DNA from 2 places in the Vreelandella sp. 21 genome. Region 2 is predicted to be linked to the other one. Evidence: predicted binding sites of a transcription regulator. Region 2 holds the regulator's gene; the other holds the start of a gene.

Region 1 (14,826 bases), 560 kb from region 2:
GTCGAGGAAGCGCTGGCGCAACTCATCGTTGCTGTGGCGTTTGATCTTCCAGGCCATCGACTGAGCACTGTTGGGTGAGTTTTCGTCGGATGGCCCGAACATCATTAGCGATGGCCACCAGAAACGGTTGATGGAGTCCTGCACCATGGCTTTCTGGTCGTCAGTGCCCTCTTGCATCATGGTCAACAGAATTTGATAACCCTGGCGCTGATGGAAGCTCTCTTCCTTGCACACGCGAATCATGGCGCGCGCGTAGGGGCCGTAAGAGGTGCGCTGTAGCGGTACCTGATTGACGATGGCTGCGCCGTCGACCAGCCAGCCGATGGTGCCCATGTCAGCCCAGTTTAGCGTTGGGTAGTTGAAGATACTGGAGTACTTGGCGCGGCCATCGTGAAGCTTGTCGATCTCTTCGTCGCGGTCGGCACCCAGAGTTTCCATGGCGCTATAGAGGTACAGGCCATGACCCGCCTCATCCTGAATCTTGGCCATTAGCTGCAGCTTGCGCTTAAGGGTCGGCGCACGTGTCAGCCAGTTACCTTCCGGCAGCATACCGACGATCTCGGAGTGTGCGTGTTGCGAGATCTGACGGATCAACGTCTTGCGATAGGCGTCCGGCATCCAATTCTTAGGTTCTATTTTGATTTCATCATTGATGCGCTCCTGGAACTGGCGTTCCTCAGGGCCCATCTCATCAAGCGTTTTAAGTTTTTTAGAACCGGTTTCAACGAGCTGCGCGTACATAGAGACCTCCGCGGCGTCGGACTATCAGGGGGTTGACTTATCTTGCTTAAAGTATAGTGACACAAAATATTTTATCAATAACTATTTTTGTGTGTCACTTTAAGACTTTATGATTACGGATAAAGCCAATGTGTTTGGTTTATAAAGGAAAAGTGGCTCAGCGTAAGTGATTCTTAATGTGGAGTTTTTTATTATCAAAATTGGCTATGTGGGTATAAAAAGGCCCTTGCAGGGTTGCCTGCAAGGGCGTCGTTCTAACGTCTCAGTGTATGGCTAAACCAACCGGTTAAGGCGCTAAGGAGTGAATCAGCGAAGGTCCTTGACGCGTCTGGCCTTACCCAGCGAACGCATCACGCTCTCTACCTGACACACTTCAACCTGGGTGCTAATGCCAATGTACGTCTTAATGGCATGCTGAAGCTGTTTTGCTGCTTGCTCACAGGCTACTGGATCGCGGGCGATGTCATGATGGCTCGCCTCGACCCGCACAAGCACCATATCCATATTGCCTTGGCGGCTGACTTCGATCTCGTAGTGGGGCGAAAGCGTCGCAATCTTGAGCAGTTGCTCTTCGATCTGAGTGGGGAACACATTCACGCCGCGGATGATCAGCATGTCGTCGCTGCGACCAGTGATTTTGTCGATGCGGCGCATGGGGCGGGCGGTGCCCGGCAGTAAGCGGGTCAGGTCGCGGGTGCGGTAGCGAATCACCGGCAGGCCTTCTTTGGTTAGGGTGGTGAACACCAACTCGCCGTATTCGCCGTCTGGCAGGACGTCACCGCTGATTGGGTCGATGATCTCGGGGTAGAAATGATCTTCCCAGATGGTCGGGCCATCTTTGGTTTCCAGGCACTCCATGCCCACGCCGGGCCCCATTACTTCAGAGAGGCCGTAAATATCGAGGGCGTCAATGCCCAGGCGCTGCTCTAAGGCCGTGCGCATGCTATCGGTCCAGGGTTCGGCACCGAAAATGCCAGTGCGCAGGGGCAGTGTGCGCGGGTCGATCCCTTGTCGCTCCATCTCGTCTGCGATGTTGAGCATATACGAGGGGGTGACCATGATGATGTCCGGCTGGAAATCACGAATTAACTGAACCTGTTTCTCAGTCTGGCCGCCCGACATGGGGATGACCGCGCAGCCCAGGCGCTCGGCACCGTAATGCGCGCCCAGTCCGCCGGTGAACAGGCCGTAGCCATACGCCACATGTACTTTGTCGTTGCGGCTGCCGCCAGCGGCACGGATCGAGCGCGCCACCACATCGGACCACACATCAATGTCCTTCTGGGTGTAGCCCACCACCGTCGGTTGTCCGGTGGTGCCGCTGGAGGCATGGATGCGAACGATCTCGCTCATCGGGGTGGCCAACATGCCAAATGGGTAGTTGTCGCGCAAATCAGCCTTGGTGGTGAACGGCAGTTTGGCGAGATCTGCCAGCGTGTGGATATCGTCGGGATGTACCCCAGCCTTGTCGAAAGACTGACGGTAGAACGGCACATTGTCGTAAGCGTGCTTCAGGCTCCACTTCAGGCGCTTGACCTGAGTGGCGCGCAGCTCGTCGACGCTGGCGGTTTCCAAGGGGGCGAGAGTCGCAGTGTCGATACGCGTAGCGGGCTGATTCATCAGGGTCTCCGGTCAAGCAAATTGTTATTGGGCTAACGTTTTATGAGCGAGCCATGGTTAGGGTAACGATTTGATTAATGGTTTGAATAATGGGCCTATAAGCGCTCGATGATCAGAGCAATGCCCTGTCCGACACCGATACACATGGTGCATAGTGCAAAGCGTCCTTGCCGACGTTCGAGCTCATGCAGTGCCGTGGTGACCAACCGAGCGCCGCTCATACCCAGCGGATGTCCGAGTGCAATGGCGCCCCCATTGGGATTAACATGTTCGGCATCATCGCTAAGGCCCAGGTCGCGCATGACTGCCAAGGCCTGAGCGGCGAAGGCTTCGTTAAGTTCGATAACGTCCATTTGGTCAAGGGTGAGCCCAGTCTGGGCGAGTACTTTACGGGTAGCGGGAGAGGGGCCAAACCCCATAATGCGCGGCTCCACCCCGGCGGTGGCCATGCCTACCACACGAGCGCGAGCCTTGAGTCCGAAACGTTCAGCCTGCTCGGCAGATGCCATCAGTAGCGCACAGGCACCATCGTTAACCCCAGAAGCATTTCCCGCGGTGACACTGCCGCCTTCGCGGAAGGGCGTGGGAAGCTTGGCGAGCTGTTCTGCGGTCGTATTGGCACGCGGGTGCTCATCGGTATCCACCACCAGCGGGTCTTGTTTGCGGCGGGGTATTTCGACAGGAATGATCTCTTCAGCAAGGCGGCCAGCCTCAATAGCGGCGGCGGTACGCTGCTGGCTGCGCAGGGCGAAGGCGTCCTGGTCTTCCCGGGAAATGCCAAATTGTTCAGCCACGTTTTCAGCGGTTTCGGGCATTGAGTCCACGCCAAACTGAGCTTTCATGGCGCGATTGATAAAGCGCCAGCCGATGGTGGTGTCGAAAATATCGGCTTGGCGTGAGAAGGCTTGTTCGGCCTTACCCATCACAAAAGGCGCGCGAGACATTGATTCCACCCCACCGGCGATCATTAGTCCTGCTTCGCCGGTCTTGATGGTACGGGCGGCGTTGCCGATCGCATCCATGCCTGAACCACAAAGGCGGTTAATGGTAGTGCCGGGCACCTCGACCGGAAGCCCGGCAAGCAATGCAGACATACGCGCCACGTTGCGGTTGTCTTCGCCCGCCTGGTTGGCGCAGCCGTAAAAGATGTCGTCGATCAGCGACCAGTCGACGCCTGGGTTGCGTTCCCTCAGGGTGCGCATGGGAATGGCCCCCAGGTCATCGGCACGCATACCCGAAAGCGCGCCGCCGTAGCGACCTATTGGGGTGCGAATGGCATCAATAATCAGCGCGTCTTTCATCGGTTATCTCCAGCAGCAGTATTTTCTGCGTCAGTATCTTCCAAGCGGCGTACGCTGCCGCGAATTTTGTAGGAACGCCCGCGGAACAAGGCAACGGTATCGCCGTGCTGATTGCGCAGCGTGATGTCATAAATGCCGGTGCGCCCACGGCGGCTGCGCTCTTCGGCGGTGGCGGTCAGTTCGTCACCTAGCTGGCCAGGGCCGAGATAGTCGATGCTGCAGCCTGAGGCTACCGTGGCCTCATCGTAGCTGTTGCAGGCAAACGCAAAGGCGGAATCGGCCAGGGCAAACAGAAACCCGCCATGGCAGTTGCCGTGACCCTGCACCATATCCTGGCGCACGGTCATGGTCAGTTCTGCAAAGCCGGGGGCGACACGGGTAATGCGCATGCCCAACCCTTGGCTGGCATGGTCACGGGCAAACATTGCCTCGGCACAGGCTTCCGCCAGCTGCTGTGGGGTCAGTTGGGTATCACTCATGAAAGCTTTCCTCGCTCAGGGCGTTGCGACGCAGCAGGAACGAGCTGCGATAACGCTCTTCGCCGTAGCTCTGCTGTAGATGCGTCAGGGTGCGGTGAACGAAGGGCAGACCCAGTGAGTCTGCCCAGGCCAATGGGCCGCGGGGGTAGTTGACGCCAGCCTGCATGGCCAGGTCGCCATCCTGGGCACTGCAGACACCCTGGAGTACGGCATCGGCAGCTTCATTGGCGAGCATGGCTACGGTGCGCAGTACCACCAGCCCCGGGGTGTCGGTTAGCCAGGCCACGTCTATCCCCAAGCGTTGGAAGAAAGCCGTCGCCAGTTTGCGGGCCTCGGGCGATGCCGTGTGACTGGCAGCAAGCGCGATGGCGCTAGCGCTGCGGTAGTCCAAACACAGGTCGAACAGTACCAGGGCGTCGAGCCCTTCATTGACCGCACGTTCAGCGGCGCACCGCCCGTCGCTAAGGGCCAGCACTAGATCACCCAGATATAAGCGAGGCGTGCCATCTGGCTGGAGTGATTCGCGACGAACTACGACGAGCCCAGCTTCCTGGGCGCGTTCCAACAGCGGAGCGATCACGCCAGGGTCGCCCTGTACGACAAGTGCGGGTAGCTCCGTATTTGCTGGTCCGGCAAACGTAGGCTGTGGCTTAGCAGCGCTTTCAGCGTAGTCAAAGAAGCCCTTGCCAGACTTACGTCCCAGGCGCCCGGCTTCAACCAACGCTTGCTGTACTAAGGAGGGCTCGAAACGGGTATCGCCGTAGTAAGCGTCAAACACCGAGCGGGTCACCGCGTAGTTAACGTCATGACCGATCAGATCCATCAGCTCGAAAGGCCCCATGCGGAACCCACCGGCTTGACGCAGTAATGCATCGATAGTGGCGGCATCGCTGGCACCTTCCTGCAGCAGGCGTAGGCCTTCAGCATAAAATGGCCGTGCCACGCGATTAACAATGAACCCAGGGGTGGAGCTGGCGTGCACCGCGACCTTGCCCCAGGCAACGGCGGTGTCATAAAGGGTGTCGGCAATCTCGGTGGTGGTGGCTAGGCCAGACACCACTTCCACTAGTTTCATGATCGGTGCGGGGTTAAAGAAGTGCAGCCCCGCCATGCGCTCAGGACGCTCAAGATTCGCAGCAATAGAAGTGATCGACAGTGACGAAGTGTTGCTGGCGAGCAAGGTGTCCGGCGAACACAAAGCTTCTAGCTGGGCGAACACCTGACGTTTGATCTCAAGGTTTTCGACAATAGCTTCGATAACCAAATGACTGTCGGCCAAGGCATCGATAGCATCGGCAGGCTGTAGGCGAGCAATAATGTTATCCACATCCCCTTGGATCATCTTACCCTTGGCAACACGCTTTTCCAGCTGACGGCGAATGTTATCGATGCCTGCTTTGGCGGCACCCGGCTGGTTGTCGTGCAGAATGACCGAGTGGCCAGCCTGGGCGGCAACCTGAGCAATACCGGCGCCCATGGCACCTGCGCCAATCACACCAATAACGGCAGACGTGGGAAGGGCTGGCATATCACTCTCCCTTGAAGGTGGGGCGACGTTTCTCGATAAAAGCGCTGACGCCTTCGCGGTAATCTTCCGTGCGTCCGGCAAGGCGCTGCAGGTCGCGTTCCAGGTCGAGCTGCTCGTTGAAACTGTTATCGCTGCTGGCGTGCAGGGCACGTTTGATAAGCGCCAAGCCGCGCGTTGGTTGAGTGGCCAAGTGGCGAGCCATGTTCATGGCTTCTTCCTGAAGCGCCTCATCATCGACGCAGCGCCAGATCATGCCCCACTGTTCGGCAGTCTCTGCGGGCAGCTTGTCGCCAAGCATGGCTAGACCCTTGGCACGCGCCATACCCACCAGATTAGGCAGTGTCCAGGTGCCGCCGGAGTCGGGAATTAATCCAATCTTGCAGAAGGCCTGAATGAAGCTTGCCGAACGAGCAGCCAATACGATGTCGCAGGCCAGGGCGATGTTGGCACCGGCTCCTGCCGCCACACCATTCACCGCACAAATGGTTGGGAACGGCATGTCTTTAAGAGCGCGCAACATAGGGTTGTAGCGTTTTTCAAGCGACTCGCCGAGGTCGGGGGCTTGTTCGCCGGGCGCAACGCTGCGGTCGGAAAGATCCTGACCAGCGCAGAAGCCGCGGCCGTTACCGGTCAATAACAAAGCGCGAACGCTTGAGTCCTGGCGCACGGCTTTTAGCGCCTTGCGCATCTCGGCATGCATCTCTGTATTGAAGCTGTTCAGGCTGTCGGGGCGGTTTAGCGTAATACAGGCAACGCCATCTTCCACGGTGTACAGCAGGGGCGCTTGGCTCATGGGTAATATCCTTGTGTCAGTGCCCTTGAAAAGTGGCAGGTCGTTTTTCTTGGAAGGCGCGAATGCCCTCTTCGCGGTCGGCGGTGCCCGCCAATAAGGTGAACGCATGGCGTTCAAAGCGCAGGCCAGTGGCTAGGTCGGTATCCATCGCCTTGTGTAACGACTCCCTTGCTAAGCGCACGGCCAGCGGTGCCTTGGCGGCAATGCGCGTTGCAATGGCCATGGCGCGCTCAAGGGTTAATTCGGGCTGGGTAATCTCGCTAATCAGGCCTGCTTCAAGGGCGCGGCGAGCAGAAATTGGCTCGCCAGTTAGCACCATTTGGGTAGCCAGTGATTTACCCACCGCTCTAAGCAGACGCTGGGTACCACCAGCACCGGGCATGATGCCCAGATTGATTTCAGGCTGGCCGAACAGGGCACTTTCACCGGCAATAATGATGTCGGCATGCATGGCTAGCTCACAGCCACCGCCCAAGGCGTAGCCGTTAACGGCAGCAATGATTGGTTTGCGGAAACGCGTAATGGTGGCCCAGTGGTGCTGGCGAGGATCTTCCAGCATGCCGACTAGGTCACGTTCAGCCATTTCATTAATATCCGCACCGGCGGCGAATGCTTTCGCACTTCCGGTGATCACCACGGCGCGAACGTTGTCGTCACTATCGGCGCTGTTCAGGGTGTCGGCGAGTTCGCCAAGCAGCTGGGTATTCAGCGCATTCAGTGCTTCAGGGCGATTCAGCGTGATGCATAAAACGCCTTCCAGGGGCGGAGTTATTTTTAGAGTAGTGGGCATTGTTACCTCAGTTCGGCCTGTGGCGCACAGGATGAATATCTGCCGAGTATAGGTTTATTTTGATACACATCAATATTGTTTGACTGTTTTTAGTGTGTCACTTGTTGGTGTTTTTGATAATTTATGTCTTGTTAACAATGACTTGTATGTATTTATAGCGAGTAAGTGATAGTTATTAGACCATGGTATGAAAGGTGGAAAGTTGGCCCGAAAAGTGATCTTTAGCCCGTATATATCGAGTTTATTGATCGTGGTGGGCTAATTCTTAAGCAAGCGGTGCCAGGGAAAGCGTTTGATGTTTTGTTACGGGAAAGATAGTCTTTGTTCTTATAACGTATCAAAAAAATAAGTGAGTGCAGGAGCGCCCCATGACGCAATCAGCGCAGCAGATGTTTGACCTTCACCGTGACATTCTTGACCAGGCTGTCGGCGCCATCTCTAGCCGTAATTTTTGGACGCCCTACCCAGAAAGTATGCGCAAATACCCCGAAGATGCCGTTAAAGCGGCACCATCGAGATTTGAGTCACTGCTTAATCAACCATTTACGCTGAATAGTGTTGGCAGCACTCACCACGTGGGTGGCGAAGTCTCACCTTATGGTTTTGAACTCGGCATTACTTATAACCAGCCAAGCCCCGACGAGCTGATAGTGGCCATGCAAGTAGCAATGCGTGACTGGCGAGATGCTGGGGTGCAAGCGCGCGTGGGGGTGTGTTTGGAAGTCCTGTCGCGCCTTAATGCCATGAGCCCGGAGATCGCCCAGGCGGTGATGCATACTAGTGGTCAGGGGCCGTTGATGGCGTTTCAGGCAGGTGGGCCGCATGCTCAGGATCGCGGCCTTGAAGCCGTGGCCTATGCTTGGCAAGCGATGGCGCAGATTCCTGCTACCGCACAGTGGGTTAAGCCCCAGGGCAAGCATGATCCCATTGTCATGGATAAGCGTTTTCACATCGTGCCACGTGGCATCTCGTTGGTGGTGGCCTGCTCTACTTTTCCCACCTGGAATACTTATCCTGGCTTGTTTGCCAGTCTGGCGACGGGCAACCCCGTCATTCTTAAGCCGCATCCTGGCGCTATTTTGCCTGTGGCGATGACCGCACGGGTTGTTCAACAGGTACTGGAGGAAGCGGGCTTTGACCCTTGTCTGGTTAGCTTGGTACCCGACACTGTCGATGCGCCGCTGACGAAAACGCTGGCGCTTGACCCTGCGGTAAAGCTGATCGATTTCACTGGCTCCAATACCTTTGGCGATTGGCTAATAGATAACGCCACTCAGGCTCAGGTGTTTGCTGAGAAAGCCGGTGTCAACACGGTCATTATCGACAGCGTGGATAACCTTAAAGCGGTCACGGCGAATCTTGCCTTCTCGCTGAGCCTTTATTCCGGGCAGATGTGCACGACCCCTCAGGCTATTTATGTACCCAAAAACGGTATTGAAACAGCGGATGGCCATTTGAGTTTTGACGACGTGGCGGCAGCGCTTGCGAAAGCTGTACAGGCATTTCTGAGTGACAATGACCGCGCCTGCACGGTGTTAGGTGCCCTGCAGTCAGTAGACACGCAAGCACGGATTGATGCGTGCCGTGGCTTGGGCGAAATAGTCCTGGATAGCGAGTCACGAAAACACGCCCAATACTCTGACGCCCGCATTCACACGCCGCTTATCCTCAAGGTAGATGCAGCACAGAAGGCTACCTATGGTGAGGAACGCTTCGGCCCCATCAGCTTTGTTATCGCGACTGAGAACACCGCGCATAGCATTGAACTGGCCCGTGACGTGATCCGGGAAAAGGGCGCGATAACCCTAGGTGGCTATACGACTGATGAGGCAGTGGCCGAGCAGTTCGAAGAGCTGGCGATGGAAGTGGCGACGCCGCTTTCGTTGAACCTGGATGGGGGGATATTCGTCAACCAGTCGGCTGCTTTCAGTGACTTTCACGCCACAGGCGGTAATCCGGCAGCTAATGCCTCGCTATGTAATCAAGCCTTTGTTGCCAGTCGCTTTGTGGTGGTGCAAAGCCGTCGCCACGGCCAACCGAACTAACGGAGAACGTGATGCCTTACTATCGACTTGAAGGGGTGACGCCAGTGGTGCACCCGACCGCTTATGTCCACCCGACCGCAGTGCTCATCGGGGATGTGATTGTTGGCCCCAATTGTTACGTTGGCCCCGGCGCGGTGATGCGCGGTGACTTCGGCCGACTGGTGCTGGAAGAGGGTGCGAACCTGCAGGATACCTGCGTCATGCACGGCTTTCCGGGCTGTGTCACTAAGGTTGAGAAAGATGGCCATATCGGCCACGGCGCGGTTTTGCATGGCTGCGTGGTTGGGCGTGATGCCATGGTCGGCATGAACGCTGTAGTGATGGATGGTGCTCACATAGCGGAGCGCTCTATTGTTGCGGCAGCAGCATTCGTCAAGGCAGGCTTCGAGTGTGAGCCACAGTCGCTGGTGATGGGGGCTCCTGCAAAGGTTAAACGCCCGCTGAGTGATGAGGAGTTTGCTTGGAAGCAGCAGGGTACTCAAGAGTATCAGCGTTTAGTGACCCGTTGCCGTGACAGCTTGGAACCTTGTGAACCGCTGGCAGAGCTCGATGCTGACCGGCCAACCTTGCTAGCCGGTGATACACAACCTAAGCAGCAGACGCTGGATAAGTCGCCACAGCCATGAGCGGTGATATGTGGCGACTAATTCAGTGGCCTCGTTAGGCGTTCATTCCAATCCACCGAAGCGTTGGTAGAAACTAGGGCCAGGGGCTGGTAATGGGCCCTCGGCAGTTTCTAGGTGCCGGTCCAGCCAGCGCTCTGCGCGCTCGTAGAGCAATCGATAGAGGTTGCGGCAGAGCTGATGGGCGTAGCGACCTTCCCACGCCGTGGGGAGTAATTCGTCAGGCAGTAGGGGGTCACGTAACTGAACCTTACGATACTCGTGAATCAGCAAGGTGCGAGCAATGAAGCACTCTTCCTGCCCTAAATGGTTCTCTGCGTTGAGCGCATTCCACAGTGGGCGAAACTTAACCAGAAAACGCTGGTAAAGCTCGGCGAGTTCGTCGAGGTTCCAGCTGTCTCTGACCTGCAGGCGCAGCGGCTTACTGGTCATGGGCTCCATGGTCTGGGTTTGCATTACGATCGTGTCGTCTGCCGCATCAAGCTCTTGCAAAGCCACTATGGTTTCCGCGCATGACAGCGTGGGATGCGCCAGCACGCCCTGAGCGAAACTACCAAAACCGAGCCATTCAAGCTCATCGCGAATCTGCTGGCGACGGTCGGCTGGCAACTGCGCCAGCAGCGCCAATGTCCACTGGCCCGACCAGGGGGGCTGGGCACCGTGATAGACACGCTTGAAAGCTTGTTCAAAACGACGTCGTCCAGGGCCGCTCAGCCGGTAGTAGCTGCGACGACCGACCTTTTCGCCACGTAGCCAGGTTTCATGGGTCAGCCGATAAACCGATGTGCGCACCAGCCGCTCATTGATACCGATGGGCTCCACCAGTTTCGATAGACTGCCGAGCCATACAGTACCGCCCCGCGGAACGATAGAGTCGCCATAGACAGTAATAATCAGTGAGCCGGCGCGAATAGGCCGACGCTTCTGGAAGTCATCAATAAGCGTAGCGACGCAGTCTGTAGCTGACGACATGGTGTGTGTTGATTCCCTTGACGATGAAGTTGTCGCAAAACGACAGAAAATATAGCTTTTATAGAAGATTATCGTATCACGTTTTTTTGTGATTTGGCCTGGGCTGTTGCCAGGATTAGTCCTGTTCAGCAAGGCAGTTAGGCGCTCGTCCAGGTTATGAGTGGAAGTCATGAAGAATGCTAATCAGCAGTTCAAGGTTTTCTGCTTCATTGTCTTTTAGCCAAATGCAGTGCGACTCATGCGTGATAGAAACATCGGCTAGAGGCAGAAAACTGACGTTAGAAAACTGAGTGTCAATCAGCGATTTTGGTACCAGCGCGACCCCCATGCTGTTGGCGACCAATGCGATCACTGTCAGCCATTGTGACACCTCATGCGTTACATTTGGGGTTAGATCGGCAACGTGGAACAGGCCCATGATGCGGTCGTAGTAGTGAGGGGAAAGGTCACGGCGAAACGTGATGAATGAGTCGCTGCACAGATCTTTGAGGCGAATTGACTGCCGTTGTGCTAACGGATGGTGACTGGGTACGCAACCAAGCAGGGGCTCACTGGCCAGTGTCAGCTTTTCCAGCGTCTCGGGAAGTGGCATGGCATGAATAAAACCGATATCGAGTTGTCCAGACTCTATTCCCTCAACCTGATCGGATGAACTACGCTCCAGCAGCTTTACCTCAATGCCAGGGTGGGCCGATTTGAGCTTCTGTAATGCAAGCGGCAAACCGCGGAATAGCATAGCGGGTGTAAAGCCGATTCTCAGAATACCCGAAGCACCCTCTGCGATACGCTGCATCATGATGCGCGACTCTTCCAATTCCTCAAGCAGGCGCCTTGCTTGTCGCTGAAATACCTCACCCGCAGTCGTTAGCTTAACGCTCTTACTACTTCGCTGAAGTAGCTTTACACCCAGCTCGTCTTCAAGCTGGCGCAGGCTCGCGCTTAGCGGCGGCTGCGAGATATGTAGTTTTTCAGCGGCCCTACCGAAATGCAGCTCTTCGGCCAGCACCAGAAAATAGCGCAATTGTCGAAAGGTGAGTGCCATCTGAAGCTTCCATCGTTATGAGCAGAGTTATGACAAACGACCTCAACGATACAGTAAATAGTATCGATAGATCCTTAAACGGTATTGGATGCCCAGTGTGAATGGTTACTAGTATGCGAAAGACGCTATCGAAACTATAACAAGGAGAATCGGTATGTTGAACGCTATTCACCGCAATATTCCAGATAACCGTGGGCACAATGCCTTTTCCAGTGACCCAGAGCTATCCAGTCTGTTAGATGTTTACCTAGATCCTGACTTGCGCCAGCATACCGCGCCTTCTTTCGATGAGCTGGGCAAGCTGGTGGGAGATGAGCTTGAAACATTAGCGCTGGCTGCGGATAAAAACCCACCGATCCTTCATCTGCGTACCCGCAACGGAGCTGATGCACAGCATATCGAAAAACACCCTGCCTACCAGCGGCTGGAGCACTACGCTTACTCACATTTTGGCCTGGCGGCGATGTCGCACCGTGGCGGCGTGCTGGACTGGCCAGAGCCGATGCCGCCGGCGGTTAAATACGGTCTGACCTTCTTGTTTGTACAGGCTGAATTTGGATTGTGCTGCCCGCTGAGTATGAGCGACTCGCTAACACGCACGTTACGCAAGTTTGGTTCTGAAGCGTTAATTGCCCAGTTTATTGATCATCTGACCTCCCAGGATGAAGCGCAGCATTTTCAAGGGGCCATGTTCATGACCGAGCAGGATGCTGGGTCAGACGTTGGTGCGATTACCACGGAAGCCCGTTACGAGAACGGCGTGTGGCGTCTTTATGGTGACAAATGGTTCTGTTCTAACCCGGATGCCGACCTAGCTATGGTGCTGGCGCGCCCGGAAGGTGGGCAGGGCGGTACGCGCGGGTTGACGCTATTTTTACTGCCACGTCGTTTGCCTGATGGCCGTTTGAACAACTACCGCATCCTGCGTCTTAAGGACAAAATGGGTACCCGCTCCATGGCCAGTGGCGAGATTGCCCTGGAAGGTGCAGAAGCCTATGTGGTGGGGGAAGAGGGTAAGGGCTTTAAGCACATGACCGACATGATCAATATGTCGCGACTTTCCAACGGCGTGCGCTCTGCTGGCCTGATGCGCCGCGCGATGAGCGAAAGCCTGTATATCGCACGTAATCGTTATGCGTTTGGTCGCCACTTGATTGAGCTGCCGTTGATGCAGCGCCAATTGCTCAAGATGATGCTAACCGCCGAGCAGGGGCGCAGCATGGTATTCCATACGGCCGAATGTTTGCGACGAGCAGACAAAGGCGATCAAGAAGCCGCAAAACTGTTGCGCATTTTGACGCCACTGATCAAGTTTCGTACCACTCGGGATGCCCGTAAGGTTACGACTGATGGTATGGAAGTGCGCGGTGGGTGTGGCTATATCGAAGAGTGGTCGGATGCTCGGGTAGTGCGCGACGCCCATTTGGGGTCGATTTGGGAAGGCACCAGTAATATTGTCGCGTTGGACGTGTTTCGTGCGATTCGTCGTGAAGGCACCTTGCCTGTTTTGAGTGATTATCTGCATCGCCTGATCGATGCTTCCGCCCTGGCCGAACGAGCACGCTGCTTACTCAAACAAGTGCTGGATAAGGCTGTTCTGGCGGCGGAGCAAGTAGCGGAAAATGCTAATAACGAGCACGAAGTGCGACGCATTGCCAGTACGCTTTATCACGCCACCTCGGCGGTTTTTCTTGCCTGGGAAGCACAGCAGCAACGTGATAATCAGCGCCGCGCCGCTCTGGCAGCGCTGGTGCTGCGCTACAAGCTGTTACCACAGGACCCGACTGTCATTGATGATGTGCCCGCAGAACATTTTGCTGAGCTGCTGGCAGAGCGGCCTATGGTGGCATCCCGTGTCGCGCAGTTGATAGCTACTCTGAATCTCCCTGAACCTGCCGCTGAGCAAGTGCCAGAGGTGGCATCATGAGTACCCCCGCTGCTTCTTTGAGTGGTATTCGTATTCTTGATCTAAGCCGGGTACTGGGTGGCCCATATTGCACTCAGGTACTGGCGGATCATGGGGCGGATGTGATCAAGATTGAGCCGCCGCAAGGTGATGAAACACGCGGCTGGGGGCCGCCATTTCAAGGCGACGCCTCTTCCTATTTTCATGGCCTTAATCGTGGCAAGAGGGGGATGGCGCTTGATCTGCGCCAGGATGAAGGTCGCGCCTTATTGCTGGAATTGCTTGAAAGCGCGGATGTGCTGGTTGAGAACTTCAAACCGGGCACATTGGAAAAGTGGGGGCTGGGATATGATGTCCTGAGTGCACGCTTTCCGCAGTTGATTCATTGTCGAATCAGCGGTTTTGGGGCCGATGGTCCGATGGGTGGTCTGCCTGGTTACGATGCAGTGATTCAGGCCATGGCCGGGCTGATGAGCGTTAATGGTGAGCAGGGCGGGGATCCCCTGCGAGTGGGCTTGCCGATTGTGGATATCGTGACGGGGTTGAATGCGGTGATAGGCATTACCCTGGCACTGCATGAGCGGACGCGTAGTGGTCAAGGCCAGTTTGTCGAAGCGGCACTATTTGACTCGGGACTGTCGTTGATGCACCCGCATTTCCCGAACGTGTTTTATGGTGGTCCAGCCCCACAGCGTACCGGCAATGCGCATCCAAATATTGCCCCCTACGAGGTGTATAAGACCGCGACGCAGCCACTGTTCTTAACGGTGGGCAACAACGGTCAGTTTGCTAAGCTGTGCGCCGAATTGGGCTGCACCGAGCTTATCCCGGATTCGCGCTTTATCGATAACGGTACACGTCTGGTCAATCGTGAGGCGTTACGTGAGGCGCTGGAAGACGCCATGAAACATCAGGATGGCCTGATGCTAGCGGAACGCCTGATTCAAAGCGGTGTGCCCTGTGGCCCTGTGCTGGAAACCTCCCAG
Region 2 (14,826 bases):
GCGCATTAGTCAGACCCTCCTATAGTTTGATATAGCTCAACGCATTCCAAGTGACACCGACGTAGCATGCCGAGAGAACACTGAGCGACGGCGCTCAGTCACTCCTTTTGTTTACTTCTCACTTCGGAGCGCTCGCCATGCCCGTTCATGCCACTGCTGCCTTCTCACCTACCAACACTGATGTGTCTGGGGCTAATGCCTGGAATGAAACGCTGCTGCGTCGCTATGACAAAAGTGGCCCACGTTACACGTCCTACCCGACAGCTCTAGCGTTTCATGAGCAGTTTAGTGCCGATGACTTTACTCAGGCGCTAGCGCGCAGTAACGAGAGCCACCGCCCGCTATCACTGTATGTACATGTACCCTTTTGTCGAAAAATTTGCTTCTACTGCGCTTGCAATAAAATCGCAACGAAGAATACCGCCCTTGCAGAACCTTACCTTTCTCGGCTAGATCGAGAAATGGTGCTCACTGCCCGCCATTTAGACACTTCACGCCCGGTGCAACAGTTACACTGGGGTGGTGGTACGCCCACATTTCTAACCTTGGCACAGATGGGGGACCTAATTGACCGCCTAGATGCCCGTTTTGGTTTATCTAGCTCAGCCGATCGCGATTACGCTATTGAAATAGATCCTCGTGAAGCAGACGTATTTACGTTGCGCCATCTACAGTCTCTCGGCTTTAATCGACTAAGCCTTGGTGTACAGGATTTAAATCCGCAGGTACAAAAAGCCATCAACCGAGTACAACCCCGGGTACTCACCGAAACGTTGATGGAAGAAGCACACCGTCTTGGTTTTCGCTCACTCAATCTTGATTTGATTTATGGACTGCCATTTCAAACCGAAAAAAGCTTTGCCGAGACGCTAAGTCAAGTCATCGAACTAAACCCGGCACGGCTGTCCGTATTTAATTATGCGCACATGCCCACCCGCTTTGCGCCACAGCGACGCATTAACGAAACGGATCTTCCCAGCGCTGATGAAAAGCTGGCTATTTTGCATACCACCATAGAAATGCTGACTAACGCAGGCTATGTGCATATTGGCATGGATCACTTTGCACGACCTGACGATAGTCTAGCGATTGCTCAGCGCAACGGCACACTGCAACGAAACTTTCAGGGCTACTCTAGCCATGCACAGTGCGATTTAGTTGGCTTAGGCGTATCCGCTATATCACGGGTTGACGACGTTTACGCACAAAACCCGACCCAGCTTAACCAATATGAAGCAGCCTTAGATCAAGGTAAGCTGGCAACCGTTAAAGGATTAAGGTTAAATAAGGACGACCTAATACGAAGAGACGTGATTGAACGGCTAATGTGCGACATGCATATTGATCTAGCGGCAGTTGGAAAGCGTTGGCACATCGATGCTAGTGACTATTTTTCCACCGCAATTGAGCAATTGAAGACAGCTGAGCAAGACGGCTTAATCACTCGCCATCAGCAAGTTATTAGCGCCACCCCCACTGGGCGGCTGCTGATTCGTCATTTAGCGATGGCCTTTGATGCTCGCCTAACTGACCAATCTACTCAGCGCTACTCTAAGATTGTATAAGCTTCTTGAGACGTCTTGCCTCTGGGCCTATGATGGCTAACGAGAAAGGGAGAATGATATGCCACACCCCGCCAGCCAACGACGCTCACTGCTGCAAGAGGCGCGCTGCCAGACCTGTAGCCTAAGCTCGCTGTGTCTACCGCTCGCCTTAGAGCTTGAGGACATGAGCCAGTTTGATGCCATCATTCGCCGCCGCGCACCGCTCAAAAAAGGCGAGCCCCTGTTTCGCCAGGGTGATCACTTCACCAGTGTGTATGCCGTCCGCTCAGGCAGCCTGAAACAGGTGACCAGCGAAGGGAACGGCAATGATCAGCTGACAAATTTCTACCTTCCCAGCGAACTAGTAGGATTGGACGGAATTGATGAAGAGCACTACCCCGGTAGCGTCATTGCACTGGAAACCACTACGGTGTGTGAAATCCCATTTGACCGTTTGGACCTGCTTTCCGAAGAACTGCCCGAACTACGTGGCCAGCTTTATCGGAGCATGAGCAAAGAATTGCGAGATGACCGGCGCATGATGCGCTTGCTATCCCGCAAGACGGCCGATCAACGACTAGCAAGCTTTTTAGTCACCCTTTCAGACCGTTTTCGCCGCCGTGGATACTCGCCTTATAGCTTCAGACTCTCCATGTCCCGCGCCGACATCGGCAATTACTTAGGCTTGGCGGTAGAAACGGTCAGCCGTATTCTTAGCCGCTTTCAACAGCAAGAGGTGGTGGCTGTTTCAGGGCGCGAGGTTAATATTTTAAATATGCGGCGCCTCATCACGCTAGCTGAAGAGGAAGAACAGTCGGCTAGTCCACGCTAAGCGCCTGAATACGCCCTTCCATCAACGCCGCTTGTTTGGCTTCAAGGCCAGCAAAGTCAAATAAACGGCGGTCTGCTAGCTGGGAAGGCGCTACATTGGTCACTGCTTTAAACATGCTTTCTAGACGTCCTGGGTGTTTTTTATCCCACTCAGCCAACATATCTTTGACGACTTGACGCTGGAGATTGGGCTGAGAGCCACATAAGTTGCAGGGAATAATCGGGAATTCCATTAGTCGAGAAAACTCTGCAATATCAGCCTCTTTGCAGTAGGCAAGAGGGCGAATGACAATATTCTTGCCATCGTCAGATAAAAGCTTGGGAGGCATTGCTTTCAAAGTGCCACCAAAGAACATGTTAAGAAATAACGTTTCTAAAATATCTTCACGATGATGCCCTAGGGCAATTTTCGTTGCCCCAATTTCCTCGGCAAACCCATAGAGAGAGCCACGTCTTAGTCGTGAGCAGAGCGCGCAGGTCGTTTTTCCTTCTGGGGTTTTCTCTTTCACCACCGAGTAGGTGTCACGCTCTAGAATGTGGTATTCAACCCCCACTTTATCTAGGTACTGGGGCAGCACATGCTCCGGGAAGCCTGGCTGTTTTTGATCCATATTGACGGCGACCAGAGAGAAGTTAACCGGCGCGTTGCGCTGCAGGTTAAGCAGTATCTCCAGCATCGTATAGCTATCTTTGCCGCCAGACAGGCACACCATCACCTTGTCACCTTCACCAATCATTTGATAATCAATGATGGCGTTGCCAACCTCTCGCCGTAAGCGCTTTTGTAGCTTATTAAATTCACGCTTTTGTTTAGCGGCGTGATGCTCGGATGGTGTCTGTGCGCTATTAACAGCAGGACTGTCAACAGAAACAGTATCAGGCGCTGCGGGGTCAAAATAGTCAGGTTGTAGCATGGTGTAGGCACTGCCGATGGTAGAAGAAGCAGCGGGCATTCTAACAAGACTCACCACGTCCACCCAAGATAAACCCGTGGATTCATCCCATGAGGGTAGTAACGACTACCCCTGCTGGGCGATCTCGCGCTGCAAACGCAGATATAAAAGCGCGCTTGCGGTTGCATCCCCAAGCACTCCCATCCATTGAAGAGCGGGGATTTGCCAACGAGCGAGCGCTTCGGTTAGGCGGCCACTTGTCCCACACTGTGGATGTAAGCGACGCAGTTGGCGATAGTGTAGCTTTCCAACATCGACCTGGGCATTGGGCAAACCAAATCCCAACCCTGCTTTAAACAAAAGATTTAGGTGTTCCACCGAGCGCCCTAACTCCCAGCCAATTAGCGGCCGATTACCGATGAATTCAGCCAGCGCCCCAAGATGCTCAGCGTTCGGCGCCAGCACCGTATCCGTCGCATACAGCTGATGATGTCGCCGCAGCGCAGGGGCGTTGTTGTTCTGCTCTTCTGCCAGGGTAGCCACCCAGGCTCGGCTGGTCTGTACTCTCCCTGGGCTTAAGACAACAGCAGCGACGCTGACCACCGGCGCTTGGCCTGGGCTAACCTGGCAGGCAAGCGCCACCATTTCTTCCCCCATGTAGGGCTGAAACAGCCATGCGTAGGGGGAATCTGCCCAACGTCGACGGTCGCTTTCGCGCTGCATTAATGTACGCAGCGAGCCACTGAGCAGTGACATATGCCGGTCTAACAAGCGCATTCCGCTCACGAATACTCCAAATGATAACGATGGGAGAGCCGCTGCTTAAAATCTTTTACGATATGCAGCGCCTCACGCAACAGGTCACGCTCAAGGGACGAGAGTTCTTGCACCACAACACGGTTACCACGCTGCTGAGTCGACGCTTCTGCTGTCTGCAACTGCTGCTTTAAACGTAGTTCGGTAAACAGCGCCAGCGCCTCGCCCAGGTCGTCAGCAAAACGGCGATCAAGACGACCATCTTCTGCTAAAGCGTCCAGGCGATCTAAGGTGGAAGTGGCATTAATGCGTCGCTCGAGGGCCATTGTGCGCACCCCATGAACAATAGGAAAAATACCGCCTTTTTTAATATCGATCCCATGCTGAGGCTTTTTTAAGGAGCCAAATAGCGTTAGCGGTGTTGAGAAACGCAGCGCAGCACGCGCAAAGTAAGACAGCAATAGCTCATCCCGTGAGCAGCGTTCAAACAGCTCTGCACGCACGCTGTCTAGCAATTGCGGATTACCAGCCACACCATGGGCATCCAGCAAAATCGCCAGCTTCATTAGGCTGTCGCCATCTCTTGCACTCACCCATTTAGCAATGTTGTTTTTCCATTGCGACACAGTGCCAACCCATTCAGGATTAGACACCATGATATTACCTGGGCATGGTGGGTAGCCGAGCTGAATCAGCGTTTGGGTAAGCACATTCATGTCTTCGGCAAGCGAAGGCCATTGGTTGTCATCGGCTAAAATCAGGCCATTATCTTGATCTGTTTTAAGAATTTGTTCACCGCGCCCTTCGCTCCCCATCACCATTAGGCAACTTTGGGAGTGATACTGCTCAGGAATAACAAATGACCACGCTTTATTGATAATTCGGCCATTCAACGCGGCCAGTAGGTCCATGGCAAAACGTAGCTTGACCCCTTGCGCCATAAGCGCATTCACCAATTCTGGCGTGCGTTGACTGGCAGCCGCCAATGCTTCTAAGCTATTCGCCTGTTCTACCTGCAGACTAACGACATAGCTACGGCTCGAAAAATAGCTAAGGACATCCGTTAGCTCCACCACCCCTTTCAGGGCGCCCTGTTCCATAACCACTACCCGCGTTACTTTATGCCGCGTCATCAGCACGAGCGCTTCAAATAAGTATTGATGGGGGGTAACGGTCACCAACGAGAAATGGGCCACATCCTCAACGGGCGCTGTATGTTCATAGTTATTCAGCACGACACCATTGAGCAAATCGGTTTTAGTGACAATGCCAAACTCGCCCTGGGTTTTGACGAGCAAACTATCTGCATGGCTATCGTTGAGCTGACGCACCGCGCTGGCAATATCTGTCGATGCATCCATGATAAGAGGTTCACGCATACATTCGCTGACTTTAGCCAACATAAAACCGGCCATGGTCACGCCACCTTCGGCACGCTTTTCAGTCATTAATCGCGCTTTGTGAGATAGCGACTGCTTGAAGAAATTTTCGAAGTCAGGATGATGACGGCATAGTTTTATAAATAGCGCCTTCGGCATCACATAGCACAAGCACTCTTGTTCAGCCTGGAAGCGATAGCGGCTTTTACCGTTCAGAATACTAATGGCACCAAACAGGTCACCAGCTGTGTAGTGCCCAATCCGTGCACTAGACGCTGGCAGGGTAGGATCCAGCTCAGCAACTTCGCCCTTGTGAATCAAAAATACCGATTCACCCGCTTGCCCCATCTCGATAATAATTTCATCACGATCAAAATAGGCGATGTCCATACCACGACGAACGTGGTCACGCCCTTCATCATCAATTAATGTGAAGGGCAATTGGGAAAGATCAACGTCAATCATGAGTGACCCCAGTTAATCGCGATGAAGAACACAATGGCTTAAGGTTTGATTGCTTTTTAACCAGCGCCTTTATTATACCTTTTGCTATACCGCTAACGTCGCAAAGACGTTTGTTTAGCGACCAAAGTAGCGACACGAACTAGCAAACTTGACCACTTAATATACCACCTATTAAAAGTAGCAAACATTGCTTTTAAGCGATCCATAGACCATCGTCCTATCACTCAGACATGAAAGCCAAAAAAACTTCAAAAACAAGTATTTATTTTCAAAAATAAACATCACAATACGTACTGAAAGCTCATTGATACCAAAGTCTGGGATTTATTTTTTGCAATTATTGCCCACTATTAACAACGGGCTATACAGGATGTTCACGTGGCACTTGTTAAACACTTATCAAGGCACTGAAGAAAACCTTGCCAAACCATTAACCAGCAGAGCAACTTAACCAACAAGGTGATATGCGTCTAATCGCACTAAATCATCGCAGACAACTAAAAGAGCGGTTTTCTATGAAGGATTGCCCTAATGGATCACACGCTATCCTGAGTTAACTTTCCAACCCTAAAAATCACAACTGGAGAGCACCACAATGGCAGATGACAAATCCAATGCTGCTGAATACTGGAAAGCCAACGTCCGCTTAATCTTTGGATGCTTGGCCGTTTGGGCGTTCGTTTCTTATGGATGTGCCATTCTCTTTCGTCCGCTGCTAGCGGGCATTCCCGTTGGTGGGACTGACTTGGGCTTTTGGTTCGCTCAACAGGGCTCCATCCTCACCTTCATCGTACTGATCTTCTTCTATGCCTGGAGAATGAACAAACTCGATGCAAAATTCGGCCTTGGGGAGTAAGCCAGTATGAGCCAGTTTGCCATTAACCTATTGTTTGTCGGCGCGTCGTTTGCGCTCTATATCGGGATTGCGATATGGGCACGAGCCGGGTCGACCAAAGACTTCTACGTTGCCGGTGGCGGCGTTCACCCTATCACCAACGGTATGGCGACTGCCGCTGACTGGATGTCAGCTGCATCGTTTATTTCAATGGCCGGTCTGCTAGCGTCTGGCGGATACGCTAACTCCACCTTCTTGATGGGCTGGACAGGTGGTTACGTTATCCTGGCAATGCTGCTAGCGCCTTACCTGCGTAAGTTTGGCAAGTTTACAGTGCCCGACTTTATTGGTGACCGTTTCTACAGCAACACTGCGCGCTTCGTCGCGATTGTGTGTTTAATCGTTGCCTCTGTTACTTACGTTATCGGTCAAATGACCGGTGCTGGCGTTGCTTTCTCGCGCTTCTTGGAAGTGAGCAACACCTGGGGTATCTGGATCGCAGCGCTGATTGTGTTCCTGTATGCCGTTTTTGGCGGCATGAAAGGTATTACCTACACGCAGGTCGCTCAGTACGTAGTGCTTATCATCGCCTATACTATTCCGGCGGTGTTCATTGCCATGCAACTAACCGGCAACCCGATTCCGATGTTCGGTATGTTCAGTACTCATACGGAGTCTGGTATTCCGCTACTGACCAAGCTGGATGAAGTGGTCAATGCACTTGGTTTCCGCGACTATACCGCCGACGTCGATAATAAGCTGAACATGGTGCTGTTTACTCTGTCGCTAATGGTGGGTACTGCTGGTTTACCCCACGTCATTATTCGCTTTTTCACTGTGCCGAAAGTTGCTGATGCGCGCTGGTCCGCTGGTTGGGCACTTGTATTCATTGCACTGCTGTACCTCACCGCTCCTGCGGTTGGTTCCATGGCGCGTCTAAACTTGGCTACCACCGTCTATCCCGAGATGGCAGGACAAGTAGAGAATTACGAAGAAGCCGCCCGCAATCCGATTCTCTATGAAGATCGTCCTGAGTGGGTGCGCACGTGGGAAGAAACTGGGCTTATCGCCTTCAACGATCTCAACAATGACGGCCGCATCCAAATGTACAATGATGCTACCGACTATTCTGATCGTGGCTGGGAAGGTAACGAGCTGACCGTTAATAACGACATTCTCGTATTAGCAAACCCAGAAATTGCTAACCTACCGGGTTGGGTTATCGGCCTGATTGCAGCAGGCGGTATTGCTGCGGCTCTCTCAACAGCGGCTGGCCTACTATTGGCTATCTCGTCAGCCATTAGTCATGACTTGATCAAAACAATGATCAATCCGAAAATCTCTGAAAAGGGTGAAATGCTGGCAGCACGCATCTCAATGGGCGGCGCAATTCTTCTGGCTACCTACCTCGGGCTTAACCCACCCGGGTTCGCAGCACAGACGGTTGCACTTGCCTTTGGTATCGCGGGTGCCTCACTGTTCCCAGCGCTGATGATGGGCATTTTCTCCAAGCGCATGAACAGCAAAGGCGCGATTTGCGGCATGCTTGCAGGTCTGATCTGCACCCTGCTCTATATCTTCACCTATCTCGGCTGGTTCTTCGTCCCTGGCACCAACATGCTGGCTAACACGCCAGACAACTGGATCCTGGGCATTTCACCACTCTCCTTCGGTGCAATAGGCGCGATGATCAACTTTGCAACTGCGTTTGCTGTCTCTAGCGCAACGGAAGAGCCTCCGCAGGAGATTCAAGACCTGGTAGAAAGCGTTCGCTACCCGAAAGGTGCTGGTGTCGCGGTCGACCACTAAGTCATAATCGGCTCCTCCTCTTTGGCACACTGCCATTAGATTCGGAATCGATACTTCTCATCGGGCTTCCTTAGGGGAGCCCGATGTCATTTAGAAAGGATATTTTATGATTTGGCATCTTGTTGCCGCTGTATTTGCCGGGCTTGCCGCCGCAGGGATAGGCCTATTACTTAGAACGCTTAGCCGTAAACGGCTGCCTAAATGGATCGTGCCCGTTTTTGGTGGCCTGGGTATGCTTGGGTATCAGGTCTCAACCGAATACAGCTGGTTTGAACACAAGCGCTCTCAACTACCTGAAACTGCCATCGTCATTTCCAGCGATACGTCTAGCGCCGTGTGGCGACCATGGACCTTTGTGTTTCCGATGACGACTAAATTCAGCATCGTTGATAGCGACAATGTGCGCGCTCGTCACATTGACGATGAGTTAATTGCTGAATTTATTCTCTATCAATTCGAACGCCGCCATACCGATATACTGACCACTCAGCCTTATGTCTTGAACTGCGCTCACCGCGAGATAGTCCCCCTGAATACAGAGACGGGCGACGCTGAATTAAGCGAACGCCGCACGCTACGGGAAACCGCGCCTTTGCTAACAACCGTTTGCCAACTTGCCGCCGACCAGCAGACGTGATGCCCCTCCTTCGCCTAGAATAGGGTCTTTATTTAGATGATCGTTATTTGATATTAGATCGTCGCTAGGCGAAGCCTTCAACGTGGGGAGACGACATGTTTCATGGCGGTCTGCTGGTCGCGGTATCACTGCTTTACATTGCGGTGCTGTTTGGAATTGCCTGGTTCGGTGATCGCCGTGCACGGACTCACGGCGCCAGCCGCCGACGGCCAATCATTTACAGTTTGGCATTGGCCATTTACTGCACCTCGTGGACGTTTTACGGCGCGGTGGGGCAAGCAGCCACGGCTGGCTGGTCATTCGCCAGTATCTTTGTCGGCCCAATCTTAACGTTTCTGCTGTTTTGGCCTGTTCTGGCAAAAATGATTCGCGTTGCCAAACATCAAAACGTCACGTCAATCGCTGACTTTATTGCTTCCCGTTACGGCAAAACCCAATCTCTTGCGGCGTTTGCTAGCTTAGTTGCCCTCATTGGCACCCTGCCCTACATTGCTCTGCAGTTAAAAGCGGTGTCTACCACCTTTAGTGTTCTTACCGACGCAGCGGATATGACCCATACGCCGCTGTTTGGCGACACAGCGTTTTATGTCGCTATCGTCATGGCAATCTTCGCCATCCTTTTTGGCACTCGCCACACAGACGCGACAGAGCACCACGAAGGGCTGATTCATGCGGTAGCATTTGAATCTCTGGTAAAGTTGCTGGCGTTTGTTGTCCTCGGCGCGTTTGTTACCTGGGGCATGTTTGATGGCCTAGGTGAACTAATGGGCCACGCCGAAAGCCAATTGGAGTTGCAGCGCCAGCTAGCCAATCAAGATTTTGGCCAAAGCTTCTGGGCGCAAACGCTGCTCGCCATGCTCGCCATACTTTGCCTGCCTCGTCAGTTTCATGTGGCAGTGGTGGAAAATATCCACCCAGATGACGCAACGAAAGCACGCTGGCTATTTCCTCTTTACTTACTCGCAGTCGCCTTTTTTGTGGTGCCTTTGGCGGCAGCTGGTTTACTGCTGTTTTCTGAAAGCGGGGTTGAGCCTGATACTTACGTACTTTCTCTTTCGATGGCGTCTGGCCAGCAGTGGCTGACCCTTCTCACCTTTATTGGCGGATTTTCTGCCGCGACAGGGATGGTTATTGTGGCGGCAGTGGCAGTTTCTATCATGATTTCTAACGAGATCGTGATCCCAGCGCTCTTCAGGTTGCGTTGGTTCGACACCAAAGCTCGCGACTATGGCCGCTTAGTACTCCGCGCGCGCCGCCTTACCATTGTCGCTGTTCTGGCAATGGCTTACGGCTTCTATCAGCTCATTGCCGAATTCACCTCGCTAGCCTCAATTGGCATGCTGTCCTTTGCGGCCGCCGCTCAGTTTGCCCCCGCACTCATCGGCGGGCTGTATTGGAAGCGCGGTAACCGCCTCGGCGTTATCGTTGGCATGAACGCAGGCTTTGCGATTTGGGCATACAGCCTGCTAATGCCGGCTATGATCAACGCCGGAGTGCTTCCTCAAGCCTGGCTAGCGGGCGGCCCTTTAGGGCTTAATTGGCTATCGCCCACAACCCTATTTGGCTTAAACCTCGGCGACCCATTTACCCACGGAGTCATGCTGTCGCTGGGCATCAACTTGTTCTGCTATATCTTTGTTTCACAGGTAACTTCTCAGCGGGTTGTCGAGCGTATTCAGGCATCGCTGTTTGTCGATAGCGTTGAAACACGCCAAACATCCGTAAACCGCCCTTGGACAGGCGCCACTACTGTTGGCGACCTTAAAGTACTTTGTGAGCGTTTTCTTGGGGCAGGCCAAGTGGATCGCGCATTTGAGGATTACGCACGACGCGCGGGCAAACCCATGGAAGATAGTTCACGGGCGTCTATCGACGTCATCCAATTTACTGAGCGCTTTCTTGCGTCAGTGCTAGGTGCATCGTCAGCACGCATAGTCGTTAACTCGGCGCTTCAGGGACGCGGCATCGGCATTTCAGATGTCATTTCAATCGTTGATGAAGCCTCTCAAGTCTTAGAGTTCAACCGCGCACTACTGCAAGCCACCATTGAAAACATCAACCAGGGTATTAGCGTGGTTGACCAAAATTTGCGCTTGGTGGTGTGGAACCAACGCTATTTAGAGCTGTTCCGCTTCCCTGATCACTTGATACGGGTCGGCGCCCCCATGGATCGCATTTTTCGCTACAACGCGCACAACGGCGAATATGGTCCAGGAGATCCAGAGGAGCACGTCCAACTGCTGCTAGACAACATTCGCGACGGCCAGCCCCATCGTTATGTGCGTTACCGCCAAGATGGCAGTGTATTGGAAGTCCAAGGCAACCCGATGCCTGGCGGTGGTTTTGTCTATACCTATCAAGATATTACTCAGCAGAAGCGCATCGAAGAGGCGCTGATCCGCTCTGAAAACAACATCCGTATCTACACCGATAATGTACCCGCGCTGATTGCCTATTTTGATAAAGAGTGCCGTTACTTATTCACCAACCGCGCCTACGAACAAGCTTTCGATATTGATCGTAATGCCGTGATTGGACGCCGATACGAAGACGTATTACCGGTTAAAAAAGCTGAAGAGCGCATGCCATGGGTTCAGCGAACGCTTGCAGGCGAGCGCGTCAGTTTTGAAGTCTCAATGCGCGTTAATGATGCCATGCGCTATATGCTGGTCACCTATACGCCCCACTTTGGCGATAGCCAGTCGATTTTAGGTTTCTTCGCGCTTTATCAAGACATTACTGAGCGCCGCCAAGCTGAAATCGCCTTGAAAGAGACCAACGAAACTCTGGAAGAACGTGTTCGCGAGCGCACACAAGCACTTTCCGAGGCCAACGCGGCGCTGCGCCAAGAGAACCGTGTGCGCGCTGAAGCAGAGCAAGCGCTGCGCCAAGCGAAGCAATTAGCTGAAGATGCTAACGCTTCCAAAACGCGCTTTTTGGCTGCCGCCAGTCATGACTTGTTACAGCCGCTGAACGCAGCCCGGCTGTTTACTTCCGCATTAATGCAGAACGTCACCGCTAGCGATACCCAGCGTACCATCAGCCATATTGATAACTCACTTCAAGCCGCTGAAGAACTGCTTGGCACTCTGCTAGATATTTCAAAGCTTGATGCGGGTGCCCTCACACCGCGACGCAGCCACTTTGCACTGGCGGATATTATTCGTCCACTGCGTGCCGAATTTGAAGTAATGGCCGATGACCGTGGACTGGATCTTGTCGTCGTACCGACGCAACAATGGGTAGATTCCGATCCGCAGATGCTTCGCCGGATTGTACAAAACTTTCTATCCAACGCGATTCGCTATACCCAAGAAGGTCGTGTACTACTAGGCTGTCGCCGCCAAGCAGGACGACTTTCCATAGAGGTGTGGGATAGTGGGCCCGGTATTCCTGAGTCTAAGCTAACGGAAATTTTCCAAGAGTTCCGCCGATTGGATCAAGTTTCACGCCATAAAGAGAGTGAGAAAGGGCTCGGCTTAGGCTTATCAATTGCCGATCGTATGAGCCGTGTACTTGACCACCCAATTAAGGTTCGGTCCTGGGTAGGTGTGGGGACTGCATTCTGCGTCAGCGTTCCCATTGTTGCCGCCCGTGAAGTAACCTTAGCGGACCAAGAACCTCAAAGCCGCCGGAGTGGTAATAAGCTAGCGGGTACCCGCATTGTGTGTATCGATAACGAAACGCTCATTTTAGAGGGCATGACGGCCATGCTAAGCGGCTGGGGATGTGAAGTATTTACCGCGACCAGCATCGGCGGTGCAAAATCGATTCTGCGTAACATGGACGGCGACCCCGACGCCATCTTGGCAGACTATCATCTGGACAATGAAGTCACGGGGCTAATGGCACTCGAGGCCCTCAGTGAGCGCTTCGAAGGAGCCGTACCGGGCATTGTGATTACCGCCGACCGCACGGAAGCGGTGGCCGAAGAGATTAAGCGTGCGGGTTATCAACTGCTGCTTAAGCCGGTCAAACCTGCCGCGCTGCGCGCGCTTTTAACTCGCACCCTTCAGGCTAGCCGAGCAGGAGGGAAAACGTAATGATACGGCGGATTGATGCATCATACCGCCATTCCCGAAACGAAACAGATGCACCATACCGTCATTCCCGAAGGGGGGTATCGGGAATCCAGTTTGACCTTACCCGCTGATGCCTGGGAGCCTGCTTCAAAATGGATTCCCGCTAAAAGCATGCGGGAATGACAGAGCCGCGAGACAGATGCATCACACCGTCATTCCCGAAACGAGACAGATGCACCACACCGTCATTCCCGAAGGGGGTTATCGGGAATCCAACTTACCCTTCAAGAAGAAACTTTTGGCGGTTCCACTTCAAGTTTCTGAGCAGCAATAACAGCCTGGGTGCGCGAGTGCACTCCCAGCTTGCGCAGAATAGCCGTCACGTGGGCCTTAATAGTGGCTTCTGAGACGCTAAGCTCATAGGCGATCTGTTTATTCAACAAGCCTTCCGTCAGCATATTGAGCACACGAAACTGCTGCGGCGTCAGTGAGGCAATTGCCTCCGCAAAACGCGACTCTTCTTCGCTGGTTTCATCTAAGACGTTCGCCAACGCTTCTGGCAGCCAAACTTCCCCTTGCAGGATTTCCCCCACCGCTTCAGCAATCAACTGTAGCGAGGATGATTTAGGAATAAAGCCTGACGCGCCGTAGTCAATTGCACGACGTACTACATAGGGCTCGTCACTGCCTGAAACAACCGCCACCGGAATATCGGGCATCTGGCCACGCAATTGAATCAAACCTGAAAAGCCATGCGCTCCTGGCATATGGAGGTCTAGCAAAATCAAATCAGCATCAGGGTGTCGATTAACGACCTCAGTGGTGGCTTCCATGGTGTCGGCTTCGACAATCTCAGCCTGGGGGGCTAACTGGCGCAACGCCTGGGTGAGCGCTGCACGAAACAGCGGATGGTCGTCTGCGACGATAAACTTATGGGCTACTGCCATGGATATTCCTCCGGTTCCTCGAGCAGCGGGGTTGGCTACCGCCGCGACGCTAGGCTCATACGGTTGAAGCATGGTACCCCATGGGCTTCGTCATTCCCAAGCATCACATGCACTATTTGTCATTGATACGTCATCCAAACAGAAATAACAGTGCCGGCTCCATGGCCGGCACTGCAACGGATCTATCCAGTTTGCCTTATTTAACATAGCAAATGAATGACATCCGTCATTTAAAAGTGCCCCCATTAGAAGGATAACTGGGGGCAAAAAACATTACTGGTTGGCACGATGCTCAATGAGTTCGTCCACCACCGACGGATCAGCCAGCGTGCTGGTGTCCCCCAGGCCATCACACTCATTGGCCGCAATTTTACGTAAAATGCGCCGCATAATTTTACCAGAACGTGTTTTTGGCAGCCCAGGAGCCCACTGAATTACATCTGGCGATGCAATCGGGCCAATATCTTTACGTACCCATTGGGTCAGCTCTTTCTTGAGTTCATCCGTGGGATCAATACCATCATTAAGTGTTACATAGATATAGATGCCTTGGCCTTTAATATCGTGCGGAAAACCGACGACGGCGGCTTCTGCCACTGCCGAGTGAGCAACCAGAGACGACTCTATTTCAGCAGTGCCCATACGATGGCCTGAGACGTTAAGTACGTCGTCAACCCGGCCTGTAATCCAGTAATAGCCATCCTCATC

The links. The regulator FNR, encoded in region 2, switches genes on or off when oxygen is low (the NO sensors DNR and NnrR bind a similar motif). The targets are predictions, from matches to a motif close to TTGATNTANATCAA.
Region 1: a site for FNR is predicted at 7,312-7,325, ahead of paaF (2,3-dehydroadipyl-CoA hydratase PaaF). Genes of this name have one in related genera too.

The regions. Positions count from the first base shown of each region.
Region 1 covers NZ_CP194673.1:3,687,111-3,701,936, reverse strand. The annotation lists gene paaA (1,2-phenylacetyl-CoA epoxidase subunit PaaA) at 1-741, opposite strand, end outside; gene paaK (phenylacetate--CoA ligase PaaK) at 1,048-2,361, opposite strand; gene pcaF (3-oxoadipyl-CoA thiolase) at 2,457-3,662, opposite strand; gene paaI (hydroxyphenylacetyl-CoA thioesterase PaaI) at 3,659-4,141, opposite strand; gene paaH (3-hydroxyacyl-CoA dehydrogenase PaaH) at 4,134-5,669, opposite strand; gene paaG (2-(1,2-epoxy-1,2-dihydrophenyl)acetyl-CoA isomerase PaaG) at 5,671-6,462, opposite strand; gene paaF (2,3-dehydroadipyl-CoA hydratase PaaF) at 6,479-7,252, opposite strand; gene paaN (phenylacetic acid degradation protein PaaN) at 7,621-9,297, shown strand; gene paaY (phenylacetic acid degradation protein PaaY) at 9,309-9,923, shown strand; gene paaX (phenylacetic acid degradation operon negative regulatory protein PaaX) at 9,966-10,892, opposite strand; gene ACN06F_RS16700 (LysR family transcriptional regulator) at 11,047-11,934, opposite strand; gene ACN06F_RS16695 (acyl-CoA dehydrogenase family protein) at 12,089-13,861, shown strand; gene ACN06F_RS16690 (CaiB/BaiF CoA transferase family protein) at 13,858-14,826, shown strand, end outside.
Region 2 covers NZ_CP194673.1:3,124,939-3,139,764, forward strand. The annotation lists gene ACN06F_RS14405 (sulfite exporter TauE/SafE family protein) at 1-9, shown strand, start outside; gene hemN (oxygen-independent coproporphyrinogen III oxidase) at 138-1,565, shown strand; gene fnr (fumarate/nitrate reduction transcriptional regulator Fnr) at 1,624-2,376, shown strand; gene ttcA (tRNA 2-thiocytidine(32) synthetase TtcA) at 2,363-3,328, opposite strand; gene ACN06F_RS14425 (DNA polymerase III subunit epsilon) at 3,395-4,045, opposite strand; gene ACN06F_RS14430 (putative nucleotidyltransferase substrate binding domain-containing protein) at 4,051-5,868, opposite strand; gene ACN06F_RS14435 (DUF4212 domain-containing protein) at 6,464-6,724, shown strand; gene ACN06F_RS14440 (sodium:solute symporter family protein) at 6,731-8,512, shown strand; gene ACN06F_RS14445 (hypothetical protein) at 8,619-9,149, shown strand; gene ACN06F_RS14450 (hybrid sensor histidine kinase/response regulator) at 9,245-13,192, shown strand; gene ACN06F_RS14455 (hypothetical protein) at 13,208-13,354, shown strand; gene ACN06F_RS14460 (response regulator) at 13,456-14,118, opposite strand; gene acs (acetate--CoA ligase) at 14,392-14,826, opposite strand, start outside.